One region of the Arthrobacter sp. StoSoilA2 genome, then DNA from elsewhere that is predicted to be linked to it. Evidence: riboswitches for the same ligand, from Rfam matches in the RefSeq annotation. Region 1 holds a riboswitch; each other region holds the start of a gene.
The links. Region 1 has a riboswitch for thiamine pyrophosphate ahead of thiC (phosphomethylpyrimidine synthase ThiC). Riboswitches for the same ligand answer to the same signal wherever they lie in the genome.
Positions count from the first base shown of each region.

Region 2: another riboswitch for thiamine pyrophosphate. It lies ahead of thiO (glycine oxidase ThiO); the one in region 1 lies ahead of thiC (phosphomethylpyrimidine synthase ThiC).
Region 3: another riboswitch for thiamine pyrophosphate. It lies ahead of LDN82_RS19725 (ECF transporter S component); the one in region 1 lies ahead of thiC (phosphomethylpyrimidine synthase ThiC).

Region 1 is NZ_AP024643.1:2,990,218-2,999,845, reverse strand. Features, by position in the region: gene ffh (signal recognition particle protein) at 1-48, shown strand, start outside; gene LDN82_RS13640 (alpha/beta hydrolase) at 158-880, shown strand; gene thiC (phosphomethylpyrimidine synthase ThiC) at 863-2,710, opposite strand; TPP riboswitch at 2,706-2,813, opposite strand; gene LDN82_RS13630 (amidohydrolase family protein) at 2,910-3,992, shown strand; gene LDN82_RS13625 (VOC family protein) at 4,070-4,942, shown strand; gene LDN82_RS13620 (hypothetical protein) at 5,050-5,502, shown strand; gene rpsP (30S ribosomal protein S16) at 5,691-6,110, shown strand; gene LDN82_RS13610 (RNA-binding protein) at 6,112-6,354, shown strand; gene rimM (ribosome maturation factor RimM) at 6,486-7,037, shown strand; gene trmD (tRNA (guanosine(37)-N1)-methyltransferase TrmD) at 7,038-7,835, shown strand; gene rplS (50S ribosomal protein L19) at 8,102-8,455, shown strand; gene lepB (signal peptidase I) at 8,536-9,210, shown strand; gene lepB (signal peptidase I) at 9,211-9,628, shown strand, end outside.
Region 2 is NZ_AP024643.1:3,348,059-3,357,686, reverse strand. Features, by position in the region: gene LDN82_RS15200 (PHP domain-containing protein) at 53-901, shown strand; gene LDN82_RS15195 (hypothetical protein) at 1,055-1,417, shown strand; gene LDN82_RS15190 (site-specific DNA-methyltransferase) at 1,431-2,294, opposite strand; gene LDN82_RS15185 (DEAD/DEAH box helicase) at 2,303-4,012, opposite strand; gene LDN82_RS15180 (RNB domain-containing ribonuclease) at 4,299-5,783, opposite strand; gene LDN82_RS15175 (ferritin-like fold-containing protein) at 5,825-6,493, shown strand; gene thiE (thiamine phosphate synthase) at 6,538-7,221, opposite strand; TPP riboswitch at 7,249-7,366, shown strand; gene thiO (glycine oxidase ThiO) at 7,359-8,615, shown strand; gene thiS (sulfur carrier protein ThiS) at 8,612-8,848, shown strand; gene LDN82_RS15155 (thiazole synthase) at 8,852-9,628, shown strand, end outside.
Region 3 is NZ_AP024643.1:4,322,927-4,332,554, forward strand. Features, by position in the region: gene LDN82_RS19715 (energy-coupling factor transporter transmembrane component T) at 1-273, opposite strand, end outside; gene LDN82_RS19720 (ABC transporter ATP-binding protein) at 270-1,868, opposite strand; gene LDN82_RS19725 (ECF transporter S component) at 1,868-2,488, opposite strand; TPP riboswitch at 2,568-2,704, opposite strand; gene LDN82_RS19730 (NUDIX hydrolase) at 2,910-3,587, shown strand; gene LDN82_RS19735 (DUF4235 domain-containing protein) at 3,624-3,884, shown strand; gene mnhG (monovalent cation/H(+) antiporter subunit G) at 3,881-4,261, opposite strand; gene LDN82_RS19745 (monovalent cation/H+ antiporter complex subunit F) at 4,251-4,529, opposite strand; gene LDN82_RS19750 (Na+/H+ antiporter subunit E) at 4,526-5,092, opposite strand; gene LDN82_RS19755 (Na+/H+ antiporter subunit D) at 5,089-6,657, opposite strand; gene LDN82_RS19760 (Na(+)/H(+) antiporter subunit C) at 6,654-7,154, opposite strand; gene LDN82_RS19765 (Na+/H+ antiporter subunit A) at 7,151-9,628, opposite strand, start outside.

The DNA.
Region 1 (9,628 bases):
TCCACGCTGAACCTCCCCAAGGGCTTCGAGAAGTTCCTGGGCAAGTAACCCGGAACCTCCGACTCAACACTGTGACAGTTGGCGCCGTTATGAATGCACATAACGGCGCCAACTGTTTTTGGGCAGCGATGTCAGGGCTCTGGACTAGGGTGAATCCATGCACAAGCAGCGCGTAGTCTTCGTCCACGGTCTGGGGAGCTTTGGCGCCTCGGCATGGCCCAGGCAGCACGGCATGGCCCTGTCATATGACGCACTTTTCCTCCGCCGGCACGGCTTCGATCCCGTCGCTGAACCCCTGGAATCGGACGTCGCTGCGGATATCGGCATCGTCGTTGCTTCGCTGGAGGACGCCGGGGGCGGGCACGTCGTGGCGCATGAGCAAGGTGCAATCTCTGCCATGCTCGCAGCAGTTGAACGCCCGGACCTGGTGCACTCACTGACACTGGTTGAACCGGCTTGTTTATCCTTGACCGCCGAGCTGCCGGCCACCACATTCCATCGTTCGCTCATGGAGCCGTTGTTTGACGTGCGGAACCAGGTTCAGGATGCCGACTACGAACGCGAGTACTTCAGGCGTGCATTTTCGGCCGAAGCCAGTGGGCTGGACACACCCGAAGCCCGCCGTTCCGCACGTCGCCTCCGGCTTCAGGCGCCTCCTTGGGAGGCGCCCCTGCACATCGTTCCCGGCGTGCCTACCCTCGTCCTTACGGGCGGGTGGGAGCCCCTGTACGAAGAAATCGCCGGGTACCTGGAGGACACCGGTGCCCTCCGCCGCGTAGCAGCTGGAGGGCACCGGCCCCAGGACTCGGTGGATGGCGACCGGATTATTCGCTCATTTGTGGCCGAGGTTGTCCGGACGAGGTCAGTTAAGGTTTCCTGACGCTCCGGCCGCGTGGGTAGAGGGGAGCTGCAGCTCAGGCAGGTACACCTTGCCACCTGAAGCCAGGAATTCTTCGCTCTTTTCCCGCATGCCGTCGTATATCCCCGCAATAGCTGCCTGCGCGTCGGCCGAACCGAACTCGTCCCTGATGTCCTGGCTGATACGCATCGAGCAGAATTTGGGTCCGCACATCGAGCAGAAGTGTGCGGTCTTCGCCGGTTCCGCTGGCAGTGTTTCGTCGTGGAATGCCTCGGCGGTGACAGGGTCCAGGGACAGTGCGAACTGGTCCCGCCAACGGAACTCGAACCTGGCCTTGGAGAGAGCATCGTCGCGTTCGTTTGCGCCGGGGTGTCCCTTGGCGAGGTCCGCCGCGTGCGCTGCGATCTTGTACGTGATCACACCGGTCTTCACATCGTCCTTGTTTGGCAGCCCCAGGTGCTCCTTGGGAGTCACGTAGCAGAGCATGGCGGTGCCGTAGCGGGCGATTTCTGTGGCACCGATTGCCGAGGTGATGTGGTCATAGCCGGGAGCAACGTCCGTGACCAGCGGTCCCAACGTATAGAAGGGGGCACCTTTGCAGAGTTCCTGTTGGCGCTCCACATTCTCGCGGACCAAGTGGAAGGGAATATGCCCGGGTCCTTCAACCATTACCTGGACATCAAATTCCCATGCCCGCTGGGTCAGTTCGGCGAGCGTGTCCAACTCGGCGAACTGGGCGGCGTCATTGGCATCTGCCGTGGCGCCCGGGCGCAGCCCGTCACCGAGGGAGAAGGCGACATCGTACTTGGCGAAGATTTCGCACAGCTCATCGAAGTGCGTGTAGAGGAAGTTTTCCTGGTGGTGCGCCAGGCACCAACCCGCCATGATCGAACCGCCGCGGGACACGATGCCGGTGACGCGGTTGGCTGTCAGCGGCACGTACCGAAGCAGCACGCCGGCGTGGATGGTCATGTAGTCCACACCCTGCTCGCACTGCTCGATCACGGTGTCGCGGAAGATCTCCCACGTGAGTTTATTGGCCTCGCCGTTGACCTTTTCCAGGGCCTGGTAGATCGGGACAGTTCCTATGGGCACGGGGGAGTTGCGGATGATCCACTCACGCGTGGTGTGGATGTCATCGCCGGTGGACAGGTCCATAACGGTGTCGGCACCCCATTGGGTGGCCCACTGCAGCTTGTCTACCTCTTCGGCAATGGAGCTCGTGACGGCGGAGTTGCCGATGTTGGCATTGATCTTGACCAGGAATGCCTTGCCGATGATCATCGGCTCGGATTCCGGGTGGTTGATGTTGTTGGGAATGATGGCCCGGCCTGCGGCGACTTCACTCCTGACGAGTTCAACTTCGCAGTTCTCACGCAACGCCACGAACTGCATTTCAGGCGTGATGATGCCCTTCCTGGCGTAGTGCATCTGGGTGACGGTCTTGCCTTCGACGGCGCGGCGGGGCACCGGCTGCGCGCCCTTCCACTCAGCTGACGCTGCGCCTCGGCGGACGGCCGACTTGCCGTCGTCGAGCAGGTTCCGTTCGCGGCCGGAGTAGGCTTCCGTGTCGCCCCGGCCCTCAATCCATGCGGCCCGGAAGGGCTCCAGGCCCACTACGGGATCACTGCCGGGCCCCGCGGTCCGGTACACCTGCAGCGGAGCGTTTGCCTCACCGTTTGGGGACGGTTCAAGCGCGATTTCCGTGACGGGGACGCGAATGCCGTTGGCGGGGTCTTCCAGCCAGGCCAGCGAATGGGACTTCAGCGACTGCGTGACGGTTTCAGCCGCCTTTTCGCTGGTGTTGGCCTGGTTTTCGGCAGGGCTGTGCTGTGTTTCGGTGGTGCTCAAAGGATTACTCACTTCCTTCGCCGGCATTACCCGGACAGGTTCAACGGTCGCAGACTGCTTCAGTCCGATCTCAGCCCCTGCAGGGGCCCCCGTGTGGTCGTAGACGAAGCTACCACAGCTCCGATCCGGGGCCCAGTCATGATCCAAACGCAGACCCGTTGGTAAACCTGTGTCATGCAGGGCAGATTAGGCTTTTGCCATGGCCAACATCATCGAATTCACCGGTCCTGTGCTTGTTGCAGGAGACGACCAACGGCACGGGCTGTGGTCCGTTGATGGCAACCTGACGTTCGAACGTCCCGTTGCCGCACCCGATTCCATACTGGAGGGATGGGTCCTCCCTGGGTTTGTGGACGCCCATTGCCACATTGGACTTGGCGTCGGCGGGGCAGTTGATGAGCAGACAACCCTTGCCCAGGCCCAAGCCGACCTGAAAGCCGGCACGTTGATGATCCGTGACGCCGGCTCGCCAAGCGATACACGCTGGGTTCAGCGGCGGGAGGATCTCCCACGGCTGCTTCGTGCCGGGCGCCACATCGCCCGGAGCCGGCGTTACCTGCGTGGATTGGGTCACGAAGTGGAGCCCGGCGAACTCGTGGAAACAGTCCGCAAGGAAGCCCGGGATGGGGACGGTTGGGTGAAACTCGTGGGCGACTGGATCGATCGCGGTGCCGGCGACCTCGCGGTTTCCTTCCCTCGGAACGTGGTGCGGGATGCGATTGCTGCCGCCCACGACGAAGGGGCCAGGGTGACGGCCCACTGCTTCGCTGAAGACACTATTGATGACATGCTCGACGCCGGGATTGACTGCATTGAGCACGCCACCGGCCTTTTGCCCCGGCACATTCCCCGCCTGGTGGAGCAGTCTGTCCCGATTGTTCCTACGTTGGTAAACATCGCGACTTTTCCGGATATCGCAGTCCAGGCCGCACCTAAGTTTCCGGTCTACGCCGAGCACATGACCCGGCTCTGGGAGCGACGACGTGAACGGGTGCTCGAGGCCTTTGAAGCCGGTGTTCGCATCTACGCGGGAACGGACGCAGGGAGTGTGATCAAGCACGGCAGGATCGCTGATGAAATGCAGGAACTTTACGACGCCGGCCTGCCAGCCACTGCCGTACTGGACGCCGCCACGTGGGGCGCACGGGAGTGGCTGGGAGCCGAGGCCATCAGCGAAGGGACAAGTGCCGACGTCGTGCTGTGCCGGGATGATCCCAGGGAGAACCTCGCAACTGTGGCAAGCCTGAACCATGTAGTCCTTCGCGGGGAAGTGGTCTACTAGGAATAAATTGAAGCTTCAAGTAATTTAGATAGGTAGAACGTGCCGAAGGGCGGCCACCTATGAACCGGGAGCTTCACATGACGACGACATCCAACCAGGATCTCCTTCCTGCCGAACTCACCATGGGCACGGTCATGCTCAAGGTCGGCGATATGAAGGTCATGAGTGACTACTATCAGCGGGCCTTGGGCTTGGAGATCGTGGCCGAGCAGGATGGCGGGCTGTACCTGGGACGACTGGGCAAGCCTGTAGTCCACCTCGCTCCCGCGGCCGGCCTGCAGATTCCAGGCCGTGGGGAAGCGGGGCTTTTCCATACCGCCATCCTGTTCCAGGACCAGCCTTCCCTGGCAGCCACCATCGCCACGGCGGCACAGTACGAACCGCGCGCCTTTGTGGGCAGCGCCGACCATTTGGTGAGTGAAGCGTTCTACTTCACCGATCCGGAAGGCAACGGCATCGAGCTCTACTACGACAAGCCGCGCGATGTCTGGCAGTGGGATGGCAAGAATGTGGTGATGGACAATGTTGCCTTGCCGCCGCAGCGTTTCCTCCAGCAGCACTTGAGCGAGGCTGCCGTGACTGGCCAGCGGGAAGCCGCTGCCGGCGTCGGGCACGTGCACCTTCAGGTAGGTGACGTGCAGACCGCCCAGGATTTTTATGTGGACACGCTGGGTTTTGAGAGGACTGCGGGCTGGCATGGGCAGGCGTTGTTTGTTTCTGCGGGCGGCTACCACCACCATATGGCGATGAACGTATGGAACAGCCGGGGGGCCGGGCCCCGCAGGGATACGCTGGGCCTGGGCGAAGTCCTGATCGAGGTTCCATCTGCCGAGGATGTCGCCGCACTGGCTGACCGGCTGAAAGTTGCGTCCGTGGCGAACCACCATACGGGCCTGGAGTTGCAGTTCGAAGACCCCTGGCGCAACAATCTGAGCGTGGCAGTTCGCTAAGCAACCTCCCACTGCCTTTTCGAGGGCATGGGCCGGGACTGCACTAGGCTGGGTCTTGACGGTATTCGCCCCCCGGGCCCTTGCCGCCGCCCCGTCAGCACGAACGAATGAGAGCACTCTCCATGGGCTTTGCCGAAATTTTTGTAGCCACCCACGATGAAGCCCTCAAGAGGGCGGCTGCCCTGGACCGGGGCGCCGACGTTACCGGTCCCGCCGTCAGGATTGATGGCATCACCGACTTTGAGGTCGAGCAACTGGGTGACCTTGCCGGCAAAGCCGTTCATGCTGCCGGCGCAGACTACGAACTGGCGTTGGTGGACGTCACCAGCGACGCACTCCTTGGTGTTCCAGAGGCGATGGTGAGGGCGCTTGCCGAGCTGCTGACGTACGAAAGCGAAGGCGACGGGAACGTTCTTGACGACGTCGCTGCGGCCTGGGCAGCGCAGGAAGACATGCCTTTTGGCGCGGACGAATCGCGTCGGTACGTGCAGCAGTTGGCCTCCTTGGCTACTGACGTGGAAAAAGCGGAGCGGTCAGGGCTCTACGTCTGGTCTGTCTGACCGTTGGGGCCGGGAGTGGCGAAAGTCGTAATTACTTCCCGCATCTGGCACAATGGTCAGGTACTTGATTGGCACGGCCCCTCTCTCCGTGCCCAAATCTTGTCCTTTCGAACCCCCAAGTATGGCCCGCCCCACGGGTGCAGAACGTCGGGTTCAACCCCGTTTCAGAAACAGGAGTGACCACAAAAGTGGCCGTAAAGATTCGCCTTAAGCGCTTCGGTAAGATGCGCGCACCGTACTACCGCATTGTCGTCATGGATGCCCGCGCCAAGCGCGATGGCCGTGCCATTGAAGAAATCGGCAAGTACCACCCCACCGAAGAGCCGTCGTACATCGAAGTCGCTTCCGAGCGCGCCCAGTACTGGCTTTCCGTTGGCGCCCAGCCGACCGAGCAGGTTGCCGCGATCCTTAAGATCACCGGTGACTGGCAGAAGTTCAAGGGCCTGCCGGGCCAGGAAGGCACCCTGAAGACCAAAGCTCCGAAGGAAGCCTTCGTAGCCCCGGAGAAGGGTTCCGTCATCATTCCGGAAGCCATCACCAAGAAGGCCAAGAAGGACGAAGCTGAAGCTCCGGCCGAGGCTGAAGCAGAGACCACCGAGGCTGAGTAAATTGCTGGCAGAAGCGCTCGAGCACTTGGTCCGTGGGATCGTTGACAGCCCTGAGGATGTCAAGGTCAGTGCCAGGAACAACCGCCGCGGGGAATCCCTTGAGGTGCGTGTTCACCAGGAGGACCTCGGACGGGTGATCGGCCGTCAGGGACGTACCGCACGCGCATTGCGCACTGTGGTTGCAGCCCTGGCAGGTGGCGAGCAGGTCAGGGTCGACGTCGTCGACACCGATCGTCGCCGGTAACGCGCTCAGCAATACTTGTCTTAGATCCGGCCCCTTCACCGAATATGGTGGAGGGGCCGGATTGCTTTATCGATCATTTCACTTCCGCTGCTGCCCGGCAGCGCGGGCACAACGAGAATTCAGAGGAACCCATGCAGCTCCAGGTGGCCCGGATCGGCAAACCCCATGGCATACGCGGCGAGGTGACGGTGCAAGTGCTCACCGACGCCCCCTCCGAGCGCTTCGTCGCTGGAACCGAATTCGTCGTCGAGCCGGCCTCTGCGGGCCCGCTGACCATCCGAAGCGCCAGATGGAACAAAGACATCCTCCTGCTGGGCTTCGAAGAGATTGCAGATCGCAACGCCGCCGAGGCCATCCGTGGTGCGAAGCTTTTCATCGAAACCGAAGAACTCGATGACGAAGACGACGAAGGCTGGTATGAGCACGAACTCGTAGGGTTGGAGGCGCGGGTTGGCTCACAGGTTGTGGGCAAAGTTGCCGCTCTGACCACACTGCCGGTCCAGGACCTGTTGACCATTAAGACGGAGGAAGGGAAGGAAATCCTGGTTCCCTTCGTCGATGAGATCGTGCCTGAGGTCAACATCGAGGACGGCTTCATTCTCATCACACCGCCTGCTGGTCTCTTCGAAATCAACGATGACACGGCCGGGGAGTCCAGGGACGGCGCCGGGGATGATGCCTGAATGAGGATCGATGTCGTCAGCATCTTCCCTGAGTACCTTGCCCCGCTTGAACTTTCGCTGATAGGCAAGGCACGCCAGGATGGGCTCCTGGAACTTAACGTCCACGACCTCCGGACGTTCACCACTGACAAGCACCGGACCGTGGACGACACTCCTTACGGGGGCGGCGCCGGCATGGTGATGAAGCCCGAGCCGTGGGCGCAGGCGCTCGAGTCGGTCGCCGCGGTTCGTGAGGGCACCAAGCCTGTGCTGATCGTGCCTTCGCCGGCAGGGGAAAGGTTCACCCAGGCCCTTGCCTATGAGCTCGCCGAAGAGGAACAGCTGGTCTTTGCCTGCGGGCGGTACGAGGGAATTGACGAGCGCGTCATCGACTGGGCCCACGAGCATTTCACAGTGCGGCCTGTCAGCCTTGGCGACTACGTACTCAATGGCGGCGAAGTTGCTGTCCTGGCCATGGTGGAAGCCATCGGTCGTTTGCTTCCAGGCGTGGTGGGCAATCCCGAATCGCTCGTTGAAGAATCCCACTCGGACGGCCTGCTGGAGTATCCGGTGTATACCAAGCCGTCCTCATGGCGGGACCACGAAGTGCCTCCGGTCCTGCTCAGCGGCAATCACGGAAAAATCGCGCAGTGGCGGCGTCACGAACAGTTCCGTCGCACTGCCGAGCGCCGTCCGGACCTCCTTGACCACTTCGACGCCGGTCAGTTGAGTCGTGCGGACCGCAACGCACTCGCGGACCTGGGTTACGACGTCGTGGATGGTCGCCTGCGCCGCCGCACGGAAAGCAATGCGACATAGCGGACCCGCTGCCCGCCCCCGGGCATTGCGAGTCAGCATAGTTGGCCCGATGCCGGGGCGTGTGGCAGAATTAACCCTTGTGTCTGCTGGGCCAGCACCTGCCACAGGGGGAGCGAAGCCAACAGCCGGACAACCCGGTGCCGCCAATCAGTGGCGGAATCGGACACTAAGAAACTTCGGCGGAGATTTCCGGTTGGCTTTGTGCCGCGGGCTTGTCCGCCGTAACCCAAAGTGGATGACCTGTGGCGTTCACCAGGAGTGGATTAATGCATATCCTCGATAGCGTAGATGCAGCCTCGCTGCGTAACGATGTTCCCGAGTTCCGCGCGGGTGACACCCTCAAGGTTCACGTCAACATCATCGAAGGCAAGAACTCCCGTGTCCAGGTATTCCAGGGCTTCGTCCTGGGCCGCCAGGGTGACGGCGTTCGTGAAACCTTCACCGTGCGCAAGGTTTCCTTCGGCGTCGGCGTAGAGCGTACCTTCCCGGTACACTCCCCGATCATCGACAAGATCGAGGTCGTCACCAAGGGTGACGTCCGTCGTGCCAAGCTTTACTACATGCGCGCACTGCGCGGTAAGGCTGCGAAGATCAAGGAAAAGCGCGACTTCGCGAAGTAAGTCCACGACTTACGCAACGGGTCCAGGATCCGTGCCCGGTTTGTTCCGGAGCAATCCGCAACGCAACAGGGATACGAGTCATGGACACATCAGAACGCCAGCCCCGGAAACAGGGCTGGCGTTTTGTTTTGCTGGCATTGGTCCTTGCCGTCGCAATCAGTGGCCTGGTCCGCTCTTTGTGGATCGACGTCTACTACATTCCTTCCGAGTCCATGGAGCCGTTGCTGGGCACGGGGGACAGGATCCTGGTTTCGCGGACGGCGTTCACCGCCGGGCCCATCCAGCGTGGAGACGTGGTTGTCTTTGATGGGCGTGGGTCGTTCGCCCCGCTCAGCAGCGGTAAGGGTCCCCTTGTTGATGCGGCTGCTGCAGCAAGCCAGTGGTTCGGGCTCACGGGAAGCGACACCACATATGTGAAGCGGGTTATTGGGGTTCCGGGTGACCACGTTCAGTGCTGCTCCCCCGACGGCCGCCTCACAGTGAACGGTCAGGTACTTGAGGAACCCTATGTTTATCCCGGAGACGAACCCAGCAAACAGAAGTTCGACGTCGTAGTCCCCGAGGGCCGGCTCTGGCTGATGGGCGACCACCGATCCCGCTCTGCTGATTCCCGCGGACTGCTGGGAGCGCCCGGTGGGGGAATGGTCCCGCTTGACCGGGTGATCGGCAGACCGGTCCAGATTATCTGGCCCCTTGATAGATTTGCAGAGGTGCCTCGCTCCGCGCAGGCCGAACCATCAAAGAACGGACAATAAATGCCGGACAAAGTTCCCGAGAATCCCGAGCGGCACGACGACGACGCGCGGCTCTCGGACGGAACGGCTGGCGTGGCCGGAGTGGCTGAGCCCAGCCCGGTCGCTGACGCTGCTGACGATACCGGCAACAAATCCGAAGAGGGCGAAAAGCCCCACAGGACCCCTGTCCTTGGATGGCTGAAGGAAATCGTCACGGTCGTGGCCATTGCCATAGTGCTCTCCTTCCTTATCAAGACCTTCCTTTTCCGGGCGTTCTACATTCCTTCTGAATCCATGGAAAGCACCTTGGACGTGAATGACCGCATCTTCATCAATCTGCTGGTGCCGGAGCCCTTCGCCTTGGAACGGGGCGACGTCGTGGTTTTCAAGGATTCGCAAGGTTGGCTGCCCGCAGTTCTCAAGAAACCGGCGGGACCCC
Region 2 (9,628 bases), 360 kb from region 1:
GAGGCCAACGGCGCAACACCCCAAGCCGGTCCGCATCCCATAGGCTGGGAAAGTGAGGATAGACCTGCATACGCACTCGAATGTTTCCGACGGAACCGAGACCCCGGCCGGGGTGATCATTTCGGCCGCAGCTGCAGGCCTGGACGTCATTGCGTTGACGGACCACGATTCCACTGATGGCTGGGAGCTTGCTGCTGCCGCCGCCAAGGAACATGGAGTCACTTTTGTTCCGGGAATGGAGATCTCGTGCCGGACGGAGCAGGGAATCAGCGTCCACCTGTTGAGCTACCTGCATGATCCTTCCCACCCCGGGCTTCTTGAAGAGATCACCAAGTCAAAGGACGCCCGGCTTACTCGCGCTGAGCGCATGGTCACCCTGCTGTCCGAGGATTATCCCTTGACGTGGGACGACGTCATCCACCATGTGGCTCCTGGTGCCACAGTAGGGCGCCCGCATATCGCGGATGCCTTGGTCGCTGCCGGCGTGGTCGCGGACCGCTCCGAGGCCTTCACGTCCATCCTCACCTCGCATTCGCGATACTTCGTGCAGCACTACGCACCCGACCCCGCTACCGCCGTCGAACTTGTCCGTGCCGCTGGCGGCGTGCCGGTCTTCGCGCACCCGGTCGCTTCAGCGAGGGGACGGATCGTGGGGGAGCGGACGTACCGGGAGATGATAGACGCCGGACTGCTGGGCCTGGAAATCGATCACCGCGACAACCCTGAAGAAGGACGTGCCTTTCTTCGCACCATGGCGTCCGAGCATGGGCTGCTCATCACGGGATCATCCGACTATCACGGAGCCGGCAAACCGAATCTGCTGGGAGAGAACCTGACATCCCCGGACGTCCTGGCAAGGATCGAGGAACTGGCAACCGGCAGCACGGTTGTGCGGCCATAAACGAGGACCACCGCTGCCCAGTACCACGGGTTCGGAAAATAGGTTGACGTGCTGCGGGGGAAGAGTAGTCTGGCGCTCGTGGGGGAGGCGGGCTGGGCCGCACCACTGAAGGTCTCATCGCAACCAATGACTCACCCCGTCGATGGAGCAATCATGTTCAAGAAATCCTTGGCTGCAACAGCCCTTGCAGCAGCTTTAATGTTCATCCCTGCCACAGCAAATGCCCTGGACTGCAATAACGTGAGCCGCCCGGCCTACACAGGCACCGAGTGGGTATTTGTGCCGGATATCAGCAGCAACGTCCACTTCAGCGGAAACTGGGGCTATGTGGAAGCCTGGGGCGCCTGGGTGTTCCTTCCTCCAGGCACGGTGCCTGATGTGCCCGGCGGTGAAGGGAATTATCAGAACGGCCAAGGCTTCGCACTGCTGGTCAACGCATTGTGTGATTCCTATGGGGCAGCCCTGGACAATAGGCAGGGCGAGCACGGAATCCAATTGATGCACGGGTGCGGCTGACCAGAAGACGCCTCTAGTTGCAGTGGAACGACGCCTTGGCGCCCAGCCGCTTCCGCATGACCTCAATGGCTTGCTCGTTCTGGTCCACGCAGACAAAGTTGCGCCCGAGCTTGGCGGCAACAGCGCCCAGGGTTCCTGATCCGGCAAAGAAGTCCAGGCACCAGTCGCCCTCGCGGCTCGAAGCAGAGACGATCCTGCGCACCAGGCCTTCGGGTTTCTGGGTGGGGTAACCGGTCTTTTCCCTGCCGGTGGGCGAAACAATGGTGTGCCACCAGACGTCCGTGGGGAGCTTTCCCCGCTCGCGTTTGGCAGGTGTGACCAGGCCGGGGGCCATGTAGGGTTCGCGGTCCACTTCGGCGTTGTCGAAGTGATACTTCGCAGGGTTTTTTACGTACACCAGGATGTTGTCGTGCTTGGTGGGCCAGCGGTTTTTGGCCCGGGCGCCGTAGTCGTAGGCCCAGATGATTTCGTTGAGGAAACATTCCCGGCCGAAGATGGCGTCCAACATCACCTTGGCGTAGTGCACTTCGCGGTAGTCCAGGTGCAGGTATAGCGTGCCGTCGTCGGCAAGGAGCCGCCAGGCCTCTACGAGCTTGGGTTCCAGGAAGGACCAGTAGTCGCTGAAGGCGTCATCGTAGCTGTGAAGGGCACCCTTGATGGTGTCGTAGGAGCGGCCCTTGAACCCGACGCGGTCGCCGTCGCCGTCCGCGTTGCGGACCATGCGCGTTTCCTGGCGGCGTTGGACCCGGCCCGTGTTGAAGGGCGGGTCCACGTAAATGAGTGTGAAGGCGCCGTCCGGCAGCGTCGGGAGGAATTCCGCGTTGTCCGCGTGCACCACCAGATTGCCGCCGTCCGGCGCCCAAACAGTTTCAGTCATTGAGGACTTTAGGCCTCGGAGGTACCGGACTGGGCGCCAGCGGTCCCGCCGGAAACCACTTCGCCGTTACGGCGGCGCGTGCGCGTACGGCGCGTGCGGGCCGGCTTCTCGGCATTTTCGCCGGTAGCGGTACGGGTTTCGGAGGAACCGGCAGCAGGGGCGGCATCGGCTTCGGATGTACGACGGCGGCGCGTACGGTTGCGTCCGCCCTCGCCCTTGGATTCCGAGTTGGCTTCGGTGGACTTGGCTGCGTTTCCACGGCCACGGCCGCCGTCCCTGCCGCGGCCGCCATCGCGTCCGCCTTCACGGGATGAACCGCCGGAACGGGAGTTCTTCTTGCCTGTTTCGCCCAGGTCCTCAAGGACCTCGGCATCGACGCCGGCAAGGGTGCGCTTGTTGCGCGGGAGGCGGCCCTTGGTGCCCTCGGGAATGTCGAGGTCACTGTAGAGGTGGGGGGAAGAAGAGTAGGTTTCAACCGGCTCCGGAACGCTGAGCCCCAGTGCTTTGTTGATCAGGCCCCAGCGGGGCATGTCGTCCCAGTCGACAAAGGTTACAGCCGTTCCCTTGTTGCCGGCGCGGCCGGTACGGCCCACGCGGTGCAGGTAGATCTTTTCGTCTTCCACGCACTGGTAGTTGATGACGTGCGTAACGTCATCAACGTCGATGCCCCGGGCGGCAACGTCGGTGGCAACCAGGACGTCTACCTTGTTGTTGCGGAACGCGCGGAGAGCCTGCTCGCGCGCGCCCTGGCCGAGGTCGCCGTGGATCGCAGCAGCGGCAAATCCGCGGTCCACCAGTTCCTCCGCGACCTTGGCCGCGGTGCGCTTGGTTTTGGTGAAGATAATGGTGCGTCCACGTCCGCGGGCCTGGAGGATGCGGGCCACTACCTCGGTCTTGTCCATGCTGTGGGCACGGTAGATGAGCTGGCGGATGTCGCGCTTGGTGAGGCCTTCGTCGTTCGGGTCGGCCGCGCGGATGTGGGTGGGCTGCGTCATGTAGCGGCGGGCCATCGCGATGACCGGGCCGGGCATGGTGGCGGAGAAGAGCAGGGTCTGGCGAACGGCCGGCGTGCCGGCGATCAGTGTTTCCACGTCAGGCAGGAAGCCGAGGTCCAGCATTTCGTCGGCCTCGTCCAGAATCACCATTTTGACGTTCTTCAGGCTGAGGTGCTTCTGCTTGTAGAGGTCGATCAAACGGCCCGGGGTGCCAACCACTACCTCGACGCCCTTCTGAAGGGCGTCAATCTGCGGCTCATACGCACGGCCACCGTAGATCGTGGCGATGCGGGCGTTGCGCTTGCGGGATGCCGTCTGGAGATCGTTGGCTACCTGGACGGCAAGCTCACGGGTAGGAACGATGACCAGGGCCTGCGGGGCACCGGGGACGGCCAGCTTGGCGTAGCCGGGGTCATCGCGGCCTTCCACGCGCTGCAGTGCCGGAATACCGAAACCGAGGGTCTTGCCTGTACCGGTCTTGGCCTGGCCGATGATGTCGTGGCCGCTAAGGGCTACGGGCAGCGTCATGGCCTGGATGGGGAAGGGATGGGTGATACCGGCATCGGCGAGGGATTCGACGATGTCGGCGCGGACGTTGTAGTCAGCGAACGATTTCTCTTCGATCTCGTGGGGCGTCTCATCAGAGATGATCGTTTCCTCGGGCTCGATGGATTCGGTGCCGGTGGCGTCCGTCAGGACTTCATGGGTGTGCAATTCACTCACAGGGAGTTTCCTTATTCATTTGGGCATTGGCGCTGCATGCTCAACGGGTGGCGGAGCCGTACCGGAGCACGAACCGGCGCGCAAGCTAATCCAGTGGAAGCCGATCGCGGGCTATCTAAGTACTGGCACTGGTGACCAGCGGGCACATCTCAAGATCGCGTAGGGGCGGGCTTGTTGAGTTCAAAAATTAACTGAATCAACGACCGGGCATCCATTACTACAGGGTCAGTCTATCCTCTGGGAGCGCTAAAGCCCGGATCGGCGGCAGTTCGGGTCCTGCGGGGACTTAGGGGAGCAGCGTAAAGCGGATCTCGCGGCTGGCGATATCGGCCTTCAGGAGTTGCACCCGGACCTTGGTGCCTGATTCCATTTCGCCGTCACATCGGGCTGTCACCGCGGGTTCGGCTATCTGGATGATGCCGAACGGCCCATTGCCGTTTCCGTTTGCCCTTCCATTGCCATTGATCGTGCCATTGGACGGCTTGGAACCGGAGATGACGACCGCGTCGAACTCCTCGCCGATGTGGTTGGCCACGAGTGCAGCTTCCACTGTGTCCATGGCCAGACGCTCAAGCCGGCCGGCCAGTTGGTCGGATGAGGCCATGATCTCAGGCAGGGATGGAAGTGCTTCCCGCGCCCAGGCGGGGATCTGGTGGCCGTTGCTGAGGGCCTCGCAGATCACCAGGACAAAGCGGTCGATGAGGCGACGCAAAGGGGCAGTGGTGTGGGCATAGGGTGCGCCGATGGCTGACTGGATGATGTTGGGGGGAAGTTCGCCATCGAAAGGCGTGTATCCAGCGCCGCGGAAGAGTGTGCCTGCCGAGTGCAGGATCGCAAGTTGTTTGGGATCCGAAGCGTCAAGTGTCCGAAGGTACTCACCGTAGGTGATCTCGCCGTCCCAGGGTTTCCCGAGGGCCTTTGTCTGGCGTTTGAAATGGAGCAGTGACCGCTCATCCGGTGCCGGCATGGTGCGCAGGATGCCCACTTTTCCGTCAAGCATCAGTTGGGCGGCCGCCATCCCGGTCATGAGGGATATCTGCGCATTCCAGTCCTCCACAGGCAAGGACGGCGCGGCCACAATCCTGTAGCCTCCGCCACCTGTCGCCTGGACGATTTCCTGCTCCGGCATGTTCAGGTTGGCGCCACCGCGGAGTCGTTCCAGCTCCACCCGCTTCAGGCCAACCTCTTTGAGGAGCTCAAGGACCTCCGGGGCTGTGCCGGCATCGATCTGCTCCTGGGCACCTTTGTAACTGAGCTTCGTGCGGCTACGGACAGTGCCACGGGCCACGGACGTGGCGGTTACCTCCGCATTGCGGTCCAGTTCGAAGTCCCACACGAAGGCGCTGCAGTCCTGACCGGCCAGCAGGCTGCCGGCGTTTTCGCTGATGACCTCCGGGTGCAGCGGGATCCTCCCGTCAGGAGCGTAAAACGTTTGTCCCCGTTGCCGGGTTTCGGCATCGAGCGCCCCGCCGGGAGCAACGAAGGATGGCACGTCCGCGATTGCGTAGAGGACTTTGTAACCGTCGCCGGCACGTTCAATGAACACTGCTTGGTCCAGGTCGGTGGACGTGGCGGGATCAATGGTCACAAAGGGAATGTCCCTGAGGTCACGGTCCGGCAGCGTATGGTTTTCTACCGCTTTGCGGGCTTCCGCCACGGCTTCGGCCGGATACTCGCCCGGGAGCTCCAGTTCGGTCCGGAGGGCTGCAAATGCCGCCGCGAGCTGGTCCGACGAGTCGTCGACGTTGGGCGAAATCCGATGATGTGACACGAAAATCAGGTTAGCCCGAAATCGCTGGATAGTCTTGGACCATGAGCACTTCCTTGGACGATAATGCTCGCATCCAGCGACTCTCTTCGGAGCTGCTGGGGGCCATGGCGTACGGCGAGCTCTCCGCGTTTGGCCGGCTGTCTTTCGACTCCCGGTACGCTCCCAACCTCCATGACAGGGCAGTGCTGGCAAAGATCGCCGTCGGCGCTTACGGAAACTTCGCCTTGATCAGCAGCCGGCTCTCGGAGATGGGACTCGATGCCGAAGAAGCCATGCTTCCGTTCCAGCGCTCGTTTGACCACTTCCACGAGCGAACAAAGCCAGCGGACTGGTTTGAATCCGTCATGAAGGCCTATGTGATCGACACCGTGTCATCGGACTTCTACCGCATGGTCGCGTCATTCCTTGACGGCGGGACGCAACTCTTTGTCCAGAAGGTGGCCTCCGCCGACCAAGCCACGGAAGTTTTACGCATCCTCCTGCGAAGGGCCCTGTCTGATGACCCCCGCCTGGCGTCGCGCCTGGCTTTGTGGGGCCGCCGCCTGGTCGGTGAAGCCCTGACGCAAGCACAACGCGTAGGCATGGAACATCCCCAGCTGGGACCGCTGCTCAAGGGCGGCGGGGATGCACGCAATGCAGTCAAGGCCCTCACCGCTGAGCTGGCGGAGCGGCATGGGCGACGCATGTCCGGGCTGGGGCTCACGGCTTAGGACACTTTCGAATATCCTCCGCAGCAGCCAAGGCGCCGGGGTGGTTATCCGGCGTCGAGCGCTTCCAGCAAGGTCTTGGCCGCCGCCGTCGGGTCCTCCGCCTCAGTGATGGCACGTACCACCACGATCCGGCTGGCTCCGGCTGCAACCACCTGTTCAACATTGGTGAGGTCTATGCCGCCGATGGCGAACCAGGGGAGGAGGACGCCGCCTACGGTCTCCTCATCCGCGCGCTTTACGGCTTCCGCGGCATATGTGACCAGGTCCAGCCCAACTGCTTCACGGCCTGGCTTTGTGGGCGTTGCCCACACCGGGCCAACACAGAAATAATCCAGTCCGCTCCTGCCGGGGGAGGCAGCTATCGCGGCGTCAACCTGGTCCGGGGTATGGGTGGACAGGCCGATGACCGTGCGGTCGTGGAGGAGGTGCCGTGCAGCGCGTAACGGGATGTCTTTTTGGCCGATATGGAACACCGGAGCCCCGGAAATACTGGCAACATCGGCGCGGTCGTTGACGGCCCACAGCCTTCCGTGCCGCTGGGCAACGTTGTGCAGGACCTCCAGGACCTCAAGCTCCTCGGCGGCCTCGAGCGTCTTGTCGCGAAGCTGGATGATGTCGACGCCGCCCTCAAACGCGGCGTCGACGAAGTCTTCGAAATCGCCCTGGCGTTTGCGGGCATCAGTGCACAAGTAAAGGCGGGCAGTGGTGTGGACATCATGCTGGGTCATGGAAACCAGAGTAGTTCCTCTAAACTGGGCACGTACTGCGGGAGCCGTGACAGCGTCATATGACCGTCCGGCTGAGAGGGCTTCAGCGCCGACCGCTTGACCTGATCCGGCTAATACCGGCGTAGGGAAGGAAACATATGGCAGAATCCCGCCAAATCCCCTTGCAGGCAGACGTGGCAGTCATTGGTGGTGGCGTCATCGGCCTTGGCATCGCCCACGAAGCCCGCCGTCAGGGCCGCTCTGTGGTCCTCATTGATCCCACTCCCGCAGCGGGTGCGACGTTCGCTGCCGCCGGAATGCTGGCTCCGGTCAGTGAACTCCACTACCAGGAGGAAGACCTCCTGGAACTCATGCTGGAATCCTCCCAACTGTGGCCGGCTTTCGTCCGGAGCGTCCACGGCAGCGAATCAGCCGCCGGATACCGCACGACGTCGACAATCGCCGTTGGTGCGGACGCCGCCGACCGCCGTGCGCTGGCAGACCTCCGCACGGTCCAGCAGGCCGCGGGGCTGCGCGTGGAGCCACTGTCTTTGCGTGAAGCGCGCGAGCGCGAGCCTTTGCTCAGCCCCGGGATTTCCTGTGCCTTCGACATACCGGCCGATCACCAAGTGGATCCGCGGCGCCTTGCACGATGCCTCCTGGACGGGTTATCAGCCCACGGACCAAGTGACGCAACCTGGGTTTCCGGAGCGGAGGACGGTTTCGCCCTGCCGTTCCAAGCGTCCCGTTTGCTCTGGGACGGGGAACGCGTCTGCGGGGTCCAGCTCGATTCGGGCGCCGGGCGCGTTGTTTGGGCCTCAGAGACTGTGCTCGCCTGCGGGCTGGATGCAGCCAGGATCGGCGGTCTCCCCGAGGGTCTCAACCTGCCCCTGCGGCCCGTTTACGGCGACATTCTCAGGCTGCGCGTTCCCCAACACCTCCAGCCGCTGCTCACATCCACCATCCGGGGCATGGTCCGCGGGGTGCCGGTCTACATCGTCCCCCGCGACGACGGAACGGTGGTGATTGGAGCCACCCAGCGGGAGGACGGGTTGTCTGCGTCCAGCAACGCAGTGTCCGCCGGGGGCGTCTATCAACTCCTGCGTGACGCCCAAGTGTTGGTTCCTGCCGTGGCGGAGCTGGAACTGTTGGAAGCGACAGCCCGTGCACGGCCAGGCACACCGGACAACGCACCCCTACTTGGACGAGTTACCGGGCCCGGGGGCACCATCGACGGTCTCGTGATCGCCACCGGGTTCTTCCGCCACGGCGTTCTCTTGACGCCTGTGGCCGCCAAAATCGTAGGCGGACTGATCAGCGGCCCAGCCGACCCCCGATGGTCCATTTTCCGGCCTGATCGATTTACGGCAACTCAGGATCACCTCCTCCAACCAGCAATCAAGGACACACCATGAACATCAAACTCAACGGCTCCGAACACGCCGTGGCGGACGACGCGTCCGTGAGCACACTCGTCAGTGCCATCACAGGCCGCGCGCTGGACCACCGGGGACAGGCAGCCGACGGCGGCAAGCTGGGTGTCGCCGTCGCACGTAATTCGGAGGTTGTGCCGCGCAGCCAATGGGCAGCGACTGCGCTCGCCGATGGAGACGAACTCGAACTCGTAACCGCAGTCCAGGGAGGCTGAAAAATGACCGCAGCAAAAACTGACGTGAGCACTGACGCTTTGGTGATCGACGGCGTCGAATTCGGCTCCCGCCTGATCATGGGTACCGGTGGTGCGCCGAGCCTGGACGGGTTGGGAGCAGCCCTCCTGGCTTCAGGAACGGAATTGACCACTGTTGCGATGCGCCGATACTCACCGGCCGAGACAGGTTCATTGTTCCAGCTCCTGGTGGACCACAACATCCGGGTCCTGCCGAACACGGCTGGCTGTTTTACTGCCAAGGACGCCGTGATGACCGCGGAGCTCGCCCGGGAGGCCCTGGAGACGGACTGGGTGAAATTGGAAGTCATTGCCGATGAACACACGCTTCTTCCGGACGCGGTGGAACTCGTTGAGGCCACGGAACAGCTGGTGAACCGCGGCTTCAAGGTTTTCGCTTACACCAATGACGATCCCGTTCTGGCGCTGCGCCTGGAAAACCTGGGCGCCACAGCTGTCATGCCCCTCGGTTCGCCTATTGGAACGGGGCTGGGCATCCTGAACCCGCACAACATCGAACTGATCGTGTCCCGGGCCTCCGTACCGGTAGTGCTCGACGCCGGCATCGGGACCGCCTCCGATGCCGCGCTTGCGATGGAGCTGGGCTGCGATGCTGTCCTGCTGGCAACAGCCGTGACCCGTGCGCAGAATCCGGTGCAGATGGGCGAAGCCTTCAAACACGCGGTGATCGCCGGTAGGCTGGCCAAGCAGGCTGGCCGTATTCCGCGCCGGGAGCACGCCCTCGCGTCATCGGCCATGGAA
Region 3 (9,628 bases), 1.3 Mb from region 1:
TACGGCCCCGCTGTCAGCCGCCACGATTGCGGTGCTCCAGCCACCTATCGCTGCAGCGATGATGAGCGGCCAGGCCCGCTGCCATAGAAGCCCCAGCGTGAGGCCAGCCAACGGGAACAGGGCCAGCTCGGCGACGAGGGCCGTTGAAGCGGACACCCAGTCGATCGACAATGCCAGCACCAGCGAAATGAGGAACACGGACACAAACTTAACCAAGGGGTTGGCGCGCGTAAGGAGGGCGTGGTTGCCGCGCAGGTTCAGGGCGTCCCTCATGCAGCACCGGCTTCCTGGCGGGCTGCTTCGCTGTGCGGGTCCGGAACTTGCGGCGTAGCTGGATCCAGCCGGAGCTCGGTGCCGCCCAGGACCGCGCTGAATTCTTCGTCGTGCGTCACGGACACAACGGCTGTTCCAGCATCGAGCAGTTCAGAGAGGAAGGATGCCAGTTCGGCCCAGGTGTTGGCGTCCTGGCCGAACGTGGGCTCGTCCAGCACCAGCACCTTAGGGTGGGCCGCAAGGACCGTGGCCACGGACAACCTGCGCTTCTCGCCGCCGGACAACGTGTAAGGATTCGCGTCCACCAAATGCGTGAGCCGCAAACGCTCCAGCAATTCATCCACGCGTTCTTCGCCGTGGCCCAGATGCTTTGGTCCGAACATCAGCTCGTCCAGAACCTTGCCCGTCACAAACTGGTGCTCCGGTTCCTGGAACACGGTGCCAATGCGGGAAATCAGCTGATCCGCCTTCCACTTGAACGGGTCGATTCCAGCTCCCTCGGAAAGCTCGACGGCGGCACTCACCTTGCCGTCAACCGGCGCCAGAAGGCCGGCCAATGTGAGCGCAAAAGTAGATTTGCCTGCACCGTTCGGACCCGTGATGGTCAGTGCCTGGCCAGCCCGTACTTGTGCACTGATATCCGATTGCACGGGGACGGGCGGGATGGTCTTGAAACGGCGGCGGCGGGACTTCCCACGGGAAACAGCCAGGTCCTGTGCGACGAGGAGGAGCTGGTGCGTGGATTCATGGCCGCCCAACTCCTGACTTGTGCTCCTGCGGGCGCGGGTCGTCGGAACGTACCCGGGCACCCACACTCCCGCTGCCATCAACATGGTGCGGGCCTCTGTGAGCACCTGATCCGGGGGGCCGTCCAGGAGCACACCGCCCCCGGCCGAGGGTGGCTGGAGGACCACGATCCTGTCCACCAGGTCCTTCCACACGGACACACGGTGTTCAACGACAACCAAAGTGGCGCCGGTCTTGTCCAGGCAGCGCTGTACGGCGTCCCGAACCTCGAGCACGCCCACCGGATCCAGGTTGGCCGTAGGTTCGTCCAGGAGGATCAGCCCGGGCCGCATCGCCAGGATGCCAGCCAACGCAAGGCGCTGCTTCTGCCCGCCGGAGAGGGCCGCCGTCGGGTGCTCCAGTGCCAAGCCGCCGCCTGCAGCGGTGCGCAACCCGACGTCGTCGAGCGCTTCATGGACGCGCGCCCAAATTTCTTCCCGGGGAACGGCCAGGTTTTCGGCGCCAAACGCGACATCGTCACCCACCCGGGAGAGCACTACCTGGGTTTCCGGATCCTGCTGCATCAGACCTGCGCGGCCGCGCTGTTCGCGGGGAGCAACGCCGTCGATCAGCAGCGAGCCGGTCTCGTCGGAATCGTCCTCCTCATCACCCAGCACACCGGCGAGGGCGTGGAGCAGTGTCGATTTCCCTGCGCCCGATGGACCCAGCAAGAGCACGCGCTCACCGGGCTCGATCCGGAGATCGAGGTCCTGGATGGCGGGTGTGGAACGTCCGGCATGCCGCCATCCCCACCCTTGGGCGGTGATGGCGGCAGGCCGTACCTGGCCGCTGCTTTGCGTGGCAGGCATTAGTTGAAGACGGGCTCCGAAGCAGCCTTCCGCGACGCGAAGGAGCTCAGTACACCGGTCTTGGCCAGCCCGCGGGTGGCAACCCAGGACAGCGCGCCCGCGATGATCGCACCGGAGAGCGTGGTGAAGGCGATGTAAGCCAGCTTGTCGATTGCTTCGTAGGCGATGTTCCAGCCCCAAGGCAGGAAGGAATCGTTGAGACCGCAGAAGAGGCCCGAGCCGGCACCTGCGAGGAGTGCAGCGGAGAGGTCGAACTTCTTGTACCGGAACGCAGCGAAGACGAGTTCCGCACCCAGTCCCTGGAGGACGCCGGAGATGAGGACGGTGGTGCCGTACTGGGAACCCATGATGAGTTCGCCGGTGGCGGCGACGGCTTCGCAGAACAGGGCTGCGCCCGGCTTGCGGATGATGAGCATGCCCAGGACGGCCGGGATCATCCAGCCACCGGCGATCAAACCGGTGAGCGGCGGATACGTGGCGTTCATGGGGATGGATACGATTGCGGCGCCCTGGGACCAGGCCCAGAAGATCACGCCGCCGGCGATGGCAATCAAAGCTGCCACCACGATGTCTACAACACGCCAGTTATAACTGGTCTTCTTCACGCTTGCCGTGGTCATTTTTTCTGCCTCCTGAGGTACAGGAGGGGAAAGTGCTCCCCGGAAACCCCCGGCCGGCCTGCGCCGCCCGGATCCGGACACTCTGAGAAGCTCGACTCCCTTGCGCCGGTACTAACCGGATCAGGTTCGAGGGTCTGCGGCTGTCCGCACTCTCAGCGCCCTCGCGTCACCTGCATCTCTGCAAGGTCCGACGGCGGCGCTCCCCTGTCGTTATTAATCTGCCCTTATGGGCGTGGTTCAGTTTACACCTGTGGGTGTTCGTGGGCTCCTTGGGCTAGTCACAAAGCGGTTGGCTCCCCTTTCTCCTGCGTTGCGGGGCCGGCTCTGCGCCCCATTCTCCGGTCTGAGCACGCACACCGGGCCCCACAACAGGACCTGAGACAATGATCCAGCAGGAATCGACGCGGCAAAGGGGTAATTCATGACGGACCTTCCCATTACGGACATGCCAGTTCCCCAACCCCGCCTTGCCGCGAGCGTCATCCTGCTCCGTGACGCACCGGGCGGGCTTGAGGCCTTCGTCCAGCACAGGGTTGCCACCATGGACTTCGCCGCCGGCATGGTGGTCTTTCCGGGCGGCCGGGTTGATGCCGCTGACCAGGATGGATGGGATTACCCTGTCCGGCTGCTGGAACAGCACGCTGCAGACTGGCATCTGAGTTCCATCGCCGTCGATCCTGTACAGGCCCCGGCAAAGTCAGGCATGGTGCTCACCGCTGCCCTGCGGGAAGTTTGGGAGGAGGCCGGACTTCGCCTTGACGCCTCAGACCTTCGCCCCTGGGCAAACTGGGTCACGCCCACGGACATGCCCAAGCGCTTCGACACGTACTTCTATGTAGCCAAGCCTGCTCCGGAAGCAGCACCCCAGCACCAAACCACTGAAGCGTGGCAATCACTCTGGATGCCGGTGGACGGGATCCTGGCGGCCGAGGCGGCCGGTAAATTGCAGCTGATGCCGCCCACGTATTACCTGCTCAAGGAAATTTCCGGTCTCGGAACCGTGGATGCCGTCTGGGAAGCCGATCACGATGTTGTTCCTGTCCTGGCACCACGCGGTTCCATGGCAGCTTTCCTCAAGGAACGCGAAAACCGCCGCTAGTCCCAACCCGCCTGCATGTGAGGCTAGGCTGGGGGCATGAACCTCTTTTTCAAGCTGCTGGGTGCCGGAGTAAGCCTTGCAGCCGGATTCGTCGGCACCAAGTTGGTCAACAAGGGCTGGGAAAAGGCCACCGGCAACAAGCCGCCCACGGGCCACGACGATATGGAAACGAGCCTCCGCTCAGCCTTGTCCTTCGCGCTGATTTCGGCCTTCGTCAGTACGCTCATCCAGGTTTTCGCGAGCCGTGGCACCCAGCGTGCCATCGCCCGCTTCGCAAAGACCCACGACATCGTCTAGGTAGAATCGTCGCCGGCTGCCCTTTGGACAACCGCTTCAAGCTCATCCTTTGTGAGCAGTTCGCGGTGCCCATGCTTGGTTCGGTAAGCGGAGCGGCCCACCATGTGTGCGGAGACCGGTGCGGTCAGCAGTTGGAATATCCAGGCCACCACGAGAACCGGCCAAACCCACCATGTGCGCATTTGCAGACCCATGGCTGCAAGCATCAGGAAAAGACCCAGGACTTGCGGCTTCGTTGCCGCGTGCATGCGGCTCATGAGGTCGGGGAACCGCAGGAGGCCAATTGCTGCGCCAAGCGACATCAGGGCACCCACCACAAGAAACACGGCCGTCACCGCGTCGATTACGGCATCCACGCCAGTAGGTTCAGGAGTCATTGCTCTGATCCCTCCGATCCGCGACAAACCGGGCAAACGTTACGGAGCCTACAAAGCCGATCACGGCGAGAGCCACGAGCAACACCAAGTTGTTCAGGTGCCGGTTCATCGCCATATCGATCGCCAGCGCGGCTCCAAGAATGGCCAGCAGGACATCCGATGCCAAAACGCGGTCCAGCAAGGAGGGGCCAATGGCGATACGGATGATCGCTCCCACCGCAGCCAGGCTCAGGATGACAGCAGTCACCAACAGAACGAGTTCTTTCACAGGGCTGCCCCTTCCATGCCCGGGGTTGCTTCATCCTGGAGAGCGTCGAGTTCCTCACGCGTTCCCATGATCCGGATCAATGTGGCCTCGATCTTCTGGACTTCCTGACGGATCCTGGCGATTCCGGCTTCCTCATAAATATTGAGTGCATGCAGGTACAGGGTGGACGTCGAGCGGTCCACTTCCACCACCAGCGAGCCCGGGATCAGCGAAATAACATGCCCGGTTGCCGTCACAATGAGGTCCGAATGGCTGCGCAACGGAACAGCGACGACGGCGCTACGCACCTTTGGCCCCTTAACTACGGCCAGGTAGAGGACCAGGAAGCTCGCTGCCACCACTTTGCCCAGGAATATCAGGGCGAACGAAATGGCGCGAAGAACATTGAACCTGCCACTGAGCTCCACCGGCGGAAGGTAGAAGAACTTGGCCACGAGCACGGCGATGAGCGCACCGAACAGCAGGTTGCCCGGGCTGAAATCCCGCCACAAGGCGCCCCAGACGATGACCAGCCATACCAGCAGCGGGAGTTCAGTGCGGAAGGAGATTGGTTTTCGGCTCATTTGGCAGCCCCTGGCTGACCCACGGCTGGCACCTGGGCGGAGTCCCCCAGGACTGAATGGATGTAGGCAGTGCGGTCCAACATTATTTCCGCCGAGCCGTCGGCGAGGTGGAAGAGTGGGCCCGCAAAGACTGTGAGGGCAACACCGAAGGCCACAAGGCCCGCAGTGGAACCCACCATTGTCCGGGGAAGTACCCCTACATTGCCTGGGGTCTGAAGCACGGGGTCCGGGTACTCGGCGTCCTCGGGCTTACGCCAAAACGCCCTGTTCCAAACGCGGGCAATTGCCAACAAGGTGAGGAGGCTGGTGACGACGCCGCCTACTACCAAAACGATGGCCAGCGGCGTACCCAGTTGCACGCCCGCTTGGAGGAGCCCGAGCTTGCCCAGGAAACCCGAGAATGGCGGGATGCCTGCAAGGTTCATTGCCGGGACGAAGAACAACAGGGCAAGGAGTGGCGAGAGCTTGGCCAGGCCACCCAAGCGGTCAATGGAGGACGATCCGCCCCGCCGCTCAATCAAGCCAGTGACAAGGAACAGGCTGGTCTGCACGGTGATGTGGTGCGCCACGTAGAACACGGCCGCGCCAAGGCCCGTGACGGATGACATGGCCAGGCCGAACACCATGTAGCCGATGTGGCTGACCAGCGTGAAGGACAGGAGACGTTTGATGTCGCTCTGCGCCAAGGCACCCAGGATGCCCACCACCATTGTCAGCAGCGCCACCACCATCAAGGGCACGTTGAGGGTATCGCCGGGGAAGAGGAGTGTCTCGGTGCGGACCATGGCATAAACACCCACCTTGGTCAGCAAACCGGCAAACACGGCTGTCACAGGGGCCGGAGCGGTTGGATAGGAGTCGGGAAGCCAGAATGACAGCGGGAACACGGCTGCCTTGATCCCGAACGCCACCAGCAGCATCACGTGCAGCAGGTTCTGGGTTCCTTGATCCAGCTCCGCCAGCTTGATGGCAAGGTCCGCCATGGTGATGGTCCCGGTAGCTCCGTAAATCATGGCGATGGCGATGAGGAACAGGACCGAGGAAACCACGGACACTACCACGTATGTGACGCCGGCACGGATTCGCGGCCCCGTCCCGCCAAGGGTCATGAGCACGTAGCTTGCCGTTAGCAGGATTTCGAAACCCACGTAGAGGTTGAAAAGGTCACCTGTCAGGAAGGCATTGGACACGCCCGCCACCAGGATCAGGTAGGTGGGGTGGAAGATCGAGACGGGCGCTTCCTGGTCGCCGTCGGCCATGCCCTGGCCGGTGGCGTAGATCAGGACGGCGAGGCTTACCACGGTGGAAACCACCAGCATGAGCGAGGAGAACTGATCCACCACCAACACCACGCCCCACGGCGGCAGCCAACCACCCAGCGTGACGGATGTGGTGCCTCCCTCCCACACGGATGCCAGGAGCAGGCATTCGAGCAGGAGTGTCGCGCTGAGGATCACAATGCTGACTACCCGCTGCGCAGCCGTGTGCCGGATCAGCACGAACGCGAGGGCAGCGCCGAGGATCGGAAGGAGGACAGCCAGTGGCGACAGGTTTGCGAGATTCACGCGCTGCCTCCTTCCCGGGTGGATGCGGTTTTGGGTGTTTCCGTCGCCTCTGGATGCAGCCGTTCCTCGGCCGTGGACGCTGTCACTACGAACTCTGATGTTTCCAGCGGGACAATTGCGTCGTCTTCCGCGTCGAAGCTCGGAGTCCGTGCCACGCGGCGGTCTTCGATGTCATCCTGGATTTCGTCTTGCCGTGCCAGGGCCCACGTGCGGTAGATGATGCCAAGCATGAAGGCAGTGACGGCAAATGATATGACGATTGATGTGAGGATCAACGCCTGTGGCAGGGGGTCGTTGTACTCATTGGAGGCTGTTTCCTTATCGAACAAAGGAGCCAGGCCGGCGTACCCTCCTGTACTGAGGATCAGCAGGTTGGTGGCGTTCGCAAGCAGCATCAAGCCAAGCAGGACGCGCGTCAGGCTCCGCTCCAAAATCAGGTAAATGCCGCAGGCATACAGCACACCCATGACGATCAGGAGGGTCAGGTTGATGCTCATGGGTTGCCCTTCCCGGAAGCGGCAGTTTCAGCGGGCGCAGGCTCGGCGACCCTGGTCTTTCCGGCCTTCGCGCCCTTCTCTTCAAAATGTTCGTCGATCTCGGCGCCCAGGCTGCGTAGAACGTCGAGCGCCAAGCCCACCACTACGATGTAGACGCCGATGTCGAAGATCGTGGACGTGACGAACTTGACGTCTCCGAAGACGGGCAGCCAAAACTCGATGATCGCGCTCTGGAACACCTGTCCGCCGAGGAGGAGAGGCACGAACCCGGACGCTGCCGCCGTCGCAAGTCCCGTCCCCAACAGCGTGCCGGCACTCACTGTCGCCGCCTCGCTCAACTCGAAGCGTCCCCCGGCAAGGTAGCGGATGGTGAGGGCGAGGCCAGCGGTTAAGCCGCCTGCGAAGCCACCCCCGGGCAGGTTGTGGCCCGCAAGGAGAAGATAGATGGAGAAGACGATCATCGAGTGGAAAATCAGCCGGGTGACCACTTCGAAGATGATGGACCTCCGCTCAGGGGCAAGCGTCCTGCCTGCAACTAGCCAGGCATCCCGCGTCACGTCCGTGAACTTCCTCGCCACGGCCAGCCGGGCGCCGTCGCGGGAGTCACGGTCGACGCCGGTGCGCCGCCCCACGCTTCCTTCCGGCACGGCCTCCGAGGTTTTGATGCGATCGCCGCGGCTGCGCACGAAGATCAGGCTTGCAACGCCCGTAGCGGCCACGGCCAGCACAGAAATTTCGCCGAAGGTGTCCCATGCGCGGATGTCCACCAGGGTTACGTTGACCACGTTCAGGCCACCGCCGCCTTCGTAGGCCAGGCGCGGGAATTCGAGGGAGACAGGCGTGGCAACGCGGGCACCCATGGCGTAGATGGCAACGAAAATCATGGTGATGCCGAAGGCTGCACCTACGATCACGCGGATCACCCGGAGGCGGCCACCCGTCCGGTCCCGCAGTTCGGCGGGCAGGCTGCGCATTGCCAAAACGAAGGCCACCAACACGATGGTCTCCACCAGCATCTGGGTCAGTGCGAGATCAGGCGCACCTTGCAGGGCAAACATGAGCGCGATGCCGTAACCAGTAACCGAGACCATGAGTACTGCCAGGAAGCGCTTGTTGGCGCGGACAGCAGCCAAGGCGCCCACCAAGATGCCCACACCCGCGATCAACTGCAACGGAGAGTTCGGGTCGATGAAATAGACGCCGTCGGGCAACGGTTTGTTGTTCAGGAGAAGAGCCGCGAGTGGCACTGCGAAGGCAACCGTGAGGATGACCGTCAGATAGAAATACAGTGAACCACGCTGGGTGCGGCCCGTGACCCACACGGCGACGTCGTCCAAGGCGCCAATGGTGTGTTGGTAGGCGCGGTCGCCATCCACCCAATCGGGAACCAGGCTTTGCACCCGTGAAACGACGTTGCGGCCATAGAACATCGCGGCACCGGCCACAAAGGTGATCGCGGTGAGGCCCAAAGCGGGAGTGAGCCCGTGCCACAAAGCCAGATGTCCGGCGTCGACGGCTTCCTCTCTGCCCGCGAACAGCGCTGCGTAAGGCTGGATCCAACTATCGACCGGTGCGGGCCACAGCCCATACACAATCGTGAGGAAACTCAGCAGCGCGGGCGCGGCCAGGAAGGCGGGCTTGATGGCTTTAAATGGTGTGCGCTCTATGCCCGGCTTAGTGGCAAAGGCACCCCACATGAAGCGGGCGCTGTAGGCGAAAGTGAGGATTGAACCGATCACGAGCCCAACGAGGATCCAGATGCCCCAGGCGGGCGCGTCCTGGCCATTTCCATAGTGCACGAAGGCGTCAAAGACGGACTCCTTGGCCACGAAACCCGCAAGCGGCGGCACCCCCGCCATGGAGGCGGCCGCGATCGCGGCAACAACCCCGAGGGCACGCGAGGAGCGGAAGACACCGGAGAGTTTCCGGATATCGCGTGTCCCGGACTGGTGGTCGATGATGCCGACCACCAGGAACAGCGCGGCTTTGAACAGGCCATGTGCCAGCAGAAGCCCAAGCCCGGCAAGGGCGGCGTCAGGTCTGCCCAGGCCCACCACCATGGTGAGGAAGCCCAGTTGGCTCACCGTGCCGTAGGCCAGGATGAGCTTGATATCGGTCTGGCGCAGGGCCCTGTAGCCGCCAATCAACATGGTGGCCAGCCCAAGGCCCAGAACCATCGGGAGCCAGAACTGCGATTCCGCGAAACCCGGTGCCAGGCGCGCCACGATGTAAATACCGGCCTTCACCATGGCTGCGGCATGCAGGTAGGCGCTCACTGGCGTTGGAGCCGCCATGGCACCGGGAAGCCAGAAGTGGAAGGGCACCAGCGCCGATTTGGTCACGGCACCCACGAGGATGAGAACGACGGCGGCCCCCACCATGCCACTTGTGCTGCCGTTAACGAGCGTCCCGGCCTGGCCAAGGATTGTGGAGATCCGGTAGGTTCCTGCGGCCTGGCCCAGAATGATGAGCCC